Regions from separate parts of the Halomonas sp. DP8Y7-3 genome, predicted to be linked through region 1. Evidence: predicted binding sites of a transcription regulator. Region 1 holds the regulator's gene; the other holds the start of a gene.
The links. The regulator sigma-54, encoded in region 1, starts transcription at its own class of promoters, with help from an activator protein. The targets are predictions, from matches to a motif close to TGGCACNNNNNTTGCTNT.
Positions count from the first base shown of each region.

Region 1 (3,532 bases):
ACCTGGATGACCGCGCAGGCACAGCGGTGTATACCGGCGATGTGCGTATTCAACAGGGCAGCATGCTCCTGACCGGTGAGCGTGTGGAAATTCAGCGCAACGACCAGGGTCAGCTGTCCCGCGCCACGGCGACTGGCTCCCGCGCCTACCTGGAGCAGCAGCCTTCGCCGGAAGAGCCGGTGGTCAAGGGCTGGGGCAAGAAGGTGGTCTACCATGTTGCCGAGCGCCGCATGGAACTCATCGACCAGGCGGAATTGCACAAGGCCAATGACACCTTCGACGGCGCCTACCTGGAGTACTTTCTGGATCGCCGCGTTGTCCAGGCTCGCTCCAGCGCACAGGGTGTCGACGGCCAGCAGCGCATTCGCATGACCCTCGAGCCGGAAAGCCAAGGAAACTGATGAAGACTCTCCACGCTCGCCATCTGGCCAAGAGCTACAAGAAGCGCCGCGTCGTCCAGGACATCAGCCTGTCCATCGAACAGGGCAGCATTGTGGGCCTGCTGGGCCCCAACGGCGCAGGCAAGACCACCTCCTTCTACATGATCGTCGGACTGGTCAGGGCGGATGCTGGCACCATCAGCATCGACGATGACGACCTGAGCCGCGCGGCCATGCACCAGCGGGCACTGGCGGGTATTGGCTACCTGCCCCAGGAAGCCTCCATCTTCCGCAAGCTGTCCGTAGCCGACAACATCATGGCGATCCTCGAGACCCGCAAGGACCTCGACCGGGAAGGTCGCCAGGCGCGCCTTGAGCAACTGCTCGAAGACTTCCATGTCAGCCACATTCGCGACAACCCGGGCATGAGCCTGTCCGGCGGGGAAAGACGCCGGGTCGAGATCGCCCGAGCCCTGGCCACAGAACCCGCCTTCATTCTGCTCGACGAACCCTTTGCCGGGGTGGATCCGATCTCCGTCGGCGAGATCAAGTCGATCATTCGCCAGCTCAAGGCTCGTGACATCGGCGTCTTGATCACCGACCACAACGTGCGCGAGACGCTGGACATCTGTGACCGCGCCTACATTGTCGGCGACGGCCAGATCATCGCCGAAGGCAGTGCCGAGTCGATCCTTGCCAACCAGCGCGTCAAGGAAGTCTATCTCGGCGAAAACTTTCGCCTTTAACCACTATATTAGCGCTGCCGGGCCGCTATGTAGGCAGGGTCTTCATGGCGCCCGCTCGACCTTGCACTGACGCGCATGCGGGGCACAGCAAGCCCTGCGCGCCACCCCCTGCCCACAAGTTGGCAAGAAGCTTGCATGGTACCTGACCCGCCGTTAGGGTAAGGCTTTTCAGCTCCACGAACGGAAGTCACATCATGGCCCTCAAGGCGTCACTGCAGCTGAAGATCGGCACCCAGCTGACCATGACCCCTCAGCTGCAACAGGCTATTGGCCTGCTCCAGCTTTCCACGCTGGACCTGCGCCAGGAAGTCCAGCAGGCGCTCGAGGCCAACCCGATGCTCGAGCTGGAGGATGAATTCGGCGAGCTGCAGGTCAAGGACAGCAAGGACGACGACTGGGCCGACGAGATCCCCTCCGAGCTAACGGTCGACAGCGACTGGTCCGATACCTATCAGGACCTTGGCACCGCCCCGGCCGGCAGCGCCGAGGCGCCAGACTTCGAGCGCCAGGCCAGCGGGCAATCCCTGCATGGCCACCTTAGCTGGCAGCTGGCCCTGCTGGACCTCAATGATAATGACAGGCGCATCGCAGAGTGCCTGATTGACGCGGTCAACGGCGATGGCTACCTGGTGGGACACCTTGACGATATCGCCCAGGGCCTGGCCGATGACGACGCTGCTGCCCCGCCCCTGCAGGACGTGGCGTCGGTGCTGGCCAGGCTGCAGCAATTCGAACCTACCGGTGTATTTGCCCGAGATTTGCGCGAATGCCTGCAGCTGCAACTGGACAGCCTGCCCCGTGACACCCCCCTTCTGCCCCAGGCGGGAAGACTGGTACGCCAGTTTCTCGAGGCACTGGCCAGCGGTGATCGTCGTCTGCTGAAGCGCCGCCTGAGCCTGACCGAAGAGCAGCTGGATGATGTCATCGAACTGATCCGTGGCCTCGACCCTAGGCCTGGCAGCCAGTACGGCGACAGCGACAACGACTATGTCATTCCCGATCTGGTGGTCCGCCACACCGAAGAAGGCTGGCGCGTCGAGCTGAACCCTGAGGCGATGCCACGCCTGCGCATTCAACCCGACTATGCGGCCTTGATCCGACGGGCCGACAAGAGCCAGGACAACCAGTTTCTGAAGGACCATCTGCAGGAGGCGCGCTGGCTGATCAAGAGCCTGGCAAGCCGCAACGACACCCTGTTGAGGGTCGGACGCGAAATCATGGAGCGGCAGCTCGACTTCCTCGAGCAGGGTGAAGCCGCCATGAAACCACTGGTGTTGGCAGACATTGCGGCCAAGGTCGAGATGCACGAATCGACCATCTCCCGGGTGACGACCCAGAAATTCGTGCATACGCCACGGGGAGTGTTCGAGCTCAAGTATTTCTTTTCCAGCCAGGTGGGTCAGGATGGGGATGCCCATTCCAGCACTGCCATACGCGCCATGATCAAGTCGCTGATCCAGCAGGAGCCGCCTCGCAAACCGCTGTCTGACAGCAAATTGGTGGAGCTGCTCGCCGAAGACGGTGTCAACGTCGCCCGACGCACCGTCGCCAAGTATCGAGAAGCGATGAATATTCCCTCTTCAAGCGAGCGCAAGCGCCTGCGCTGAGCCCGGTCAGATGGCTCGAGACAGGCGGCGAGCAGAGCGCGTAGCGCAGTTACATGAAAAGCGCAAGCGCTTGAAATATCGCACGACATCTGCGTCTTAATGCGTAGAAGCAGGGGGGTTTGCAGGATCGGAAAAAGGGTTACAATCGAGCAACCACCCGCAAGAGCAAGGAGCCTTGTCATGCAAGTCAACATTACCGGCCACCACGTCGAATTGACCGATCCCCTGCGTGACTACGTACAAGAGAAGCTCGCCCGTGTGGAGCGCCACTACGACAACATCACCAATGTGCAGGTCACCCTCTCGGTGGAGAAGGAGCGCCAACAGGCTGCCTGTACGCTTCACGCTGCCGGTGCAGACCTGCATGCAGAAGCCCAGGACGGCGACATGTACGCCGCCATCGACGCCCTTGCCGACAAGCTGGACCGCCAGCTCGTCAAGCACAAGGAAAAATCCCAAGCCCGCGCCCAAGGCGCCGGAATTCGCTGACCTCTCATGACATTGGATGCCATTCTCCCCCCCGAGCGCACGCTATTTGACGTCCCGGGGGGCAGCAAGAAGAGGGTGCTGGAATTTTTCAGCACCTTCATTGCGCAGAACACACCAAGCCTGGATAGCCAGGAAGTCTTCAGTCGCCTGATCGGCCGCGAACGTCTGGGTAGCACCGGCATCGGCAATGGCGTGGCCATTCCGCATGCTCGCAACCCTCACTGCAAGGCCCCTATCTCTGGCTTTCTCAAGCTGGCAGAGCCGATTGATTTCGACGCCATCGACGGCGAACCGGTGGACCTGGTCTTTG
Region 1 covers NZ_JAHVIO010000014.1:331,168-334,699, forward strand. The annotation lists gene lptA (lipopolysaccharide transport periplasmic protein LptA) at 1-401, shown strand, start outside; gene lptB (LPS export ABC transporter ATP-binding protein) at 401-1,126, shown strand; gene KUV86_RS16035 (RNA polymerase factor sigma-54) at 1,321-2,733, shown strand; gene hpf (ribosome hibernation-promoting factor, HPF/YfiA family) at 2,914-3,222, shown strand; gene ptsN (PTS IIA-like nitrogen regulatory protein PtsN) at 3,229-3,532, shown strand, end outside.

Region 2 (3,532 bases), on a different contig from region 1:
GACGACGACACCCCGTCGTATATCGGCCCCGCCTTGAGCGGGGCCGATTTTTTTGGCCTGGCCTTGCCCTCGAGCAAGCGATGCCCTTGGCCTGGCAGGACAGGCATCGCATGCTTGCCAGGACACCCCCAGCAAGGAGCCACCGTGAAGCTACCACCGCGCTGCCGGCAGGCCATGTCGCCACAGCCGTCGGGCCGCCTACCGGCTCGGCGATGCCGGTTGGAGCTGATGTGGCGGGGGTGGATATGGCGGGAGCGGATATGGCTTTGGCGAGTACCGAGAGGCCTGCTGCTGACGATACTGCTGCTGTATGGCACCCAGGGGAGTGCCGCCGATGCCCTCTATCGTCGCGTTGAACATCATGGCGGCGTCACCTATAGCGATCGGCCGCTGGAAGGTGGAGAGCGCTTCGTGCCAGGGGCGCTCTCCCATGTGCCGAGTGCTCCTCTGCCCCCGGCACTGTCCCAGCTGCCGGGGGATATCAGCGCTGCTGCGCCGGGCTACCTGGCACGGGAGGTACTGGCCATTGCCCGTCCGGCATCTGGCAGCGTGCTGCCCAGCGGCGCTGGCGGCAGCCTCGAGGTCGCGGCGGCCGTCAGCCCGCCTCTTGACGCCGGTTATGTGCTGGGGCTTGAGGTCGATGGCGTGCTGGTGACGACGGGGGATTCTCCACTGACCCTGACTCAGCTCGAGCGGGGAGAGCACCGCATCGTCCTGGTCGTGATCGACCCTGATCGCAAGGTTCGCCAGCGCAGCGACGCTGTCGTGCTGCACGTGCAGCGAGCCCGCGTTGCGGTGCCCGCGACTTCCCGCCATGGGCCGTCATCGTAGATAGCGAATGCTCCCTGTCTCCCTTGTTCCCGTTCCCCCCGGTCCCCCTGTCCCCCTGGCAGCTCAGACATCTGGCCAGAGTCACGTCGGTCCCGGGTGGCGCGCTGGCGTGGCCCCAATCCCATTCGGCATAAGCCCTAAACCAGTGCAGTGCACCAGCTTGGTGCAGTAGCATGTCCATGGGGAGGAGTGTCCAGGCTCCCCCGTGGGACGACAGCGGGTACACGGCGCACCACGGTGGTCATCGTCTGGGTGAAAGCGAGTCTGGCCCGCTTCTTGCTTGCATTAAGGAAGTGCACTCGCTGACGACGCCTGCTTCGGGATGGCGCCTTCAGCGCCTCGCAGGGGGTGCACCTCACGCTCGGCTGAACGACTTCATCTGCTCAGGATACGCTCATGGCGTCAGGCATCATCGAACACCTCACCACGGCGGTTGTACTGCTTGATGAGGACTTGCGTCCAACGTGGATGAATCCCGCAGCGGAAGCCCTGCTGGCTGTCAGCGCTGCCCGAGTGATCGGCGTACCGCTGGGAGATTGGGTCGGCGGAGAAGACGATATCGCCGACGTGCTGGCGCGTGCCAGAGACGGTTTGCACCCCTATACCCAGCGTGAGGCGCGGCTGACCCTCGGCGGTGGCGAACCCTTGACGGTGGACTACACGGTGACGCCGTTGTCCCGGGATAGCCTGCTGCTAGAGCTGGAGCCGCGGGACCGGCTGTTGCGGATCTCGCGAGAAGAGGCCCTGCAGTCGCGCCAGGAGACCATGAAGGTGCTGGCGCGAGGGTTGGCTCACGAGGTCAAGAACCCGCTGGGCGGCATACGTGGCGCCGCACAGCTGCTGGAGCGTGACCTCGAGCAGACACCCGCGCTCAAGGAATACACCCGCATCATCATCGAGGAAGTGGATCGACTCAGGGATCTGGTCGATTCCATGCTCGGGCCGAACCGCGTGAGCCGCCGGGAGCCTCTGAACATCCACCGGGTGCTGGAGCGTGTCCGGGCACTGCTGCTGGTAGAGCAGCCCCAGGTCCGCATCGAGCGAGACTACGATCCCAGCCTGCCCGAGCTGATCGGTGACGAAGCACAGCTTATCCAGGCCGTGCTCAATGTTGCGCGCAATGCAGTGCAGGCTCTGGTCGAGTCGGACACCCCAGACCCCGTGATCAGCCTGCGGACCCGGGCCAGACGCCAGTTCACCCTGGGGGCCCAGCGTCATCGCCTGGTCTGCGATGTCAGTGTGATCGACAACGGGCCAGGTATTCCCGACACCCTGCGTGACACCCTGTTCTATCCAATGGTATCCGGACGGGCCGAGGGCAGCGGCCTGGGGCTGTCGATTGCCCAGTCGGTGCTGCATCAGCACGACGGGCTGATCGAATGCGAGTCCGCCCCCGGACACACAGAATTTCGCTTGCTGATTCCCCTGGAGATGAGTCATGACTGATGCCGCTCGTATAATGATCGTCGATGACGATCGCGCCATTCGCTGGGTGCTGGAGCGGGCGCTGGCTCAGCCTGACTTGCAGGTGGAAGCGGTCGAGCGTGCCGATACGATTCTGGATCGTCTGCTCACCTCACCCCCGGATGTTCTGGTCACCGATATTCGTATGCCAGGCATCGATGGACTGGATCTGATGGCAAAGGTGCGTGAGGTGCACCCCGATCTTCCGGTTATCGTCATGACCGCTCACTCCGACCTGGACAGTGCGGTAGCCTCCTATCAGGGAGGCGCCTTCGAGTACCTGCCCAAGCCCTTCGATGTCGATGAGGCGCTTGCCCTGGTGCGCCGAGCGGTCGCCCACGTGCGAGAACGCCAACGGCCCGTCAGCGTTCCCGAAGGCCTGGATGCAGAGATCATTGGTGAAGCGCCGGCCATGCAGGAGGTCTTTCGTGCCATCGGCCGACTCGCCCACTCGCACATCACCGTGCTGATCAACGGCGAGTCAGGGACGGGCAAGGAACGGGTGGCACGCGCCCTGCACCAGCATAGCCCGCGCGCGGGCAATCCCTTTATCGCCCTCAACATGGCCGCCATTCCTCGGGATCTGATCGAATCCGAGCTGTTTGGTCACGAAAAGGGAGCCTTTACCGGTGCCAGTGCCAGTCGCCAGGGGCGCTTCGAACAAGCCAACGGCGGCACCCTGTTTCTCGACGAGATCGGCGACATGCCGTCGGAAACCCAGACTCGGCTGCTGCGGGTGCTGGCCGACGGCGAGTTCTATCGGGTCGGGGGACACACGCCGGTCAAGGTGGATGTGCGGATCATCGCCGCCACCCACCAGGACCTGGAGACACTGGTGGCCGATGGGCGTTTCCGTGAGGACCTGTTTCACCGCTTGAACGTAATCCGCGTTCATCTACCGCGGCTGTCCCAGCGGCGCGAGGATATTCCCCGGCTGGCCAGGCACTTCCTGGCCGAGGCCGCCAAGGAGCTATCCACCGACGTCAAGGTACTGACCCAGGACGCCGAGGAGTTTCTGACCCGGGTTGACTGGCCTGGCAACGTGCGCCAGCTGGAGAACACCTGCCGCTGGCTGACCGTGATGGCCTCCGGGCGCGAGGTGCTGGTCGAAGACCTGCCGCCGGAGCTGCGTGGGGGGGATGACGTGGCTGCCGGAGGGGACTGGCGTGAGGCGTTTCGCGCCTGGGCTGACGGTGCCTTGGCCGCTGGCCATACTCACTTGCTGGAAGAGGCCGTG
Region 2 covers NZ_JAHVIO010000004.1:41,120-44,651, reverse strand. The annotation lists gene KUV86_RS05395 (hypothetical protein) at 145-831, shown strand; gene glnL (nitrogen regulation protein NR(II)) at 1,228-2,277, shown strand; gene ntrC (nitrogen regulation protein NR(I)) at 2,270-3,532, shown strand, end outside.
Region 2: the regulator sigma-54 is predicted to act here: its motif matches at 1,097-1,114, upstream of glnL (nitrogen regulation protein NR(II)).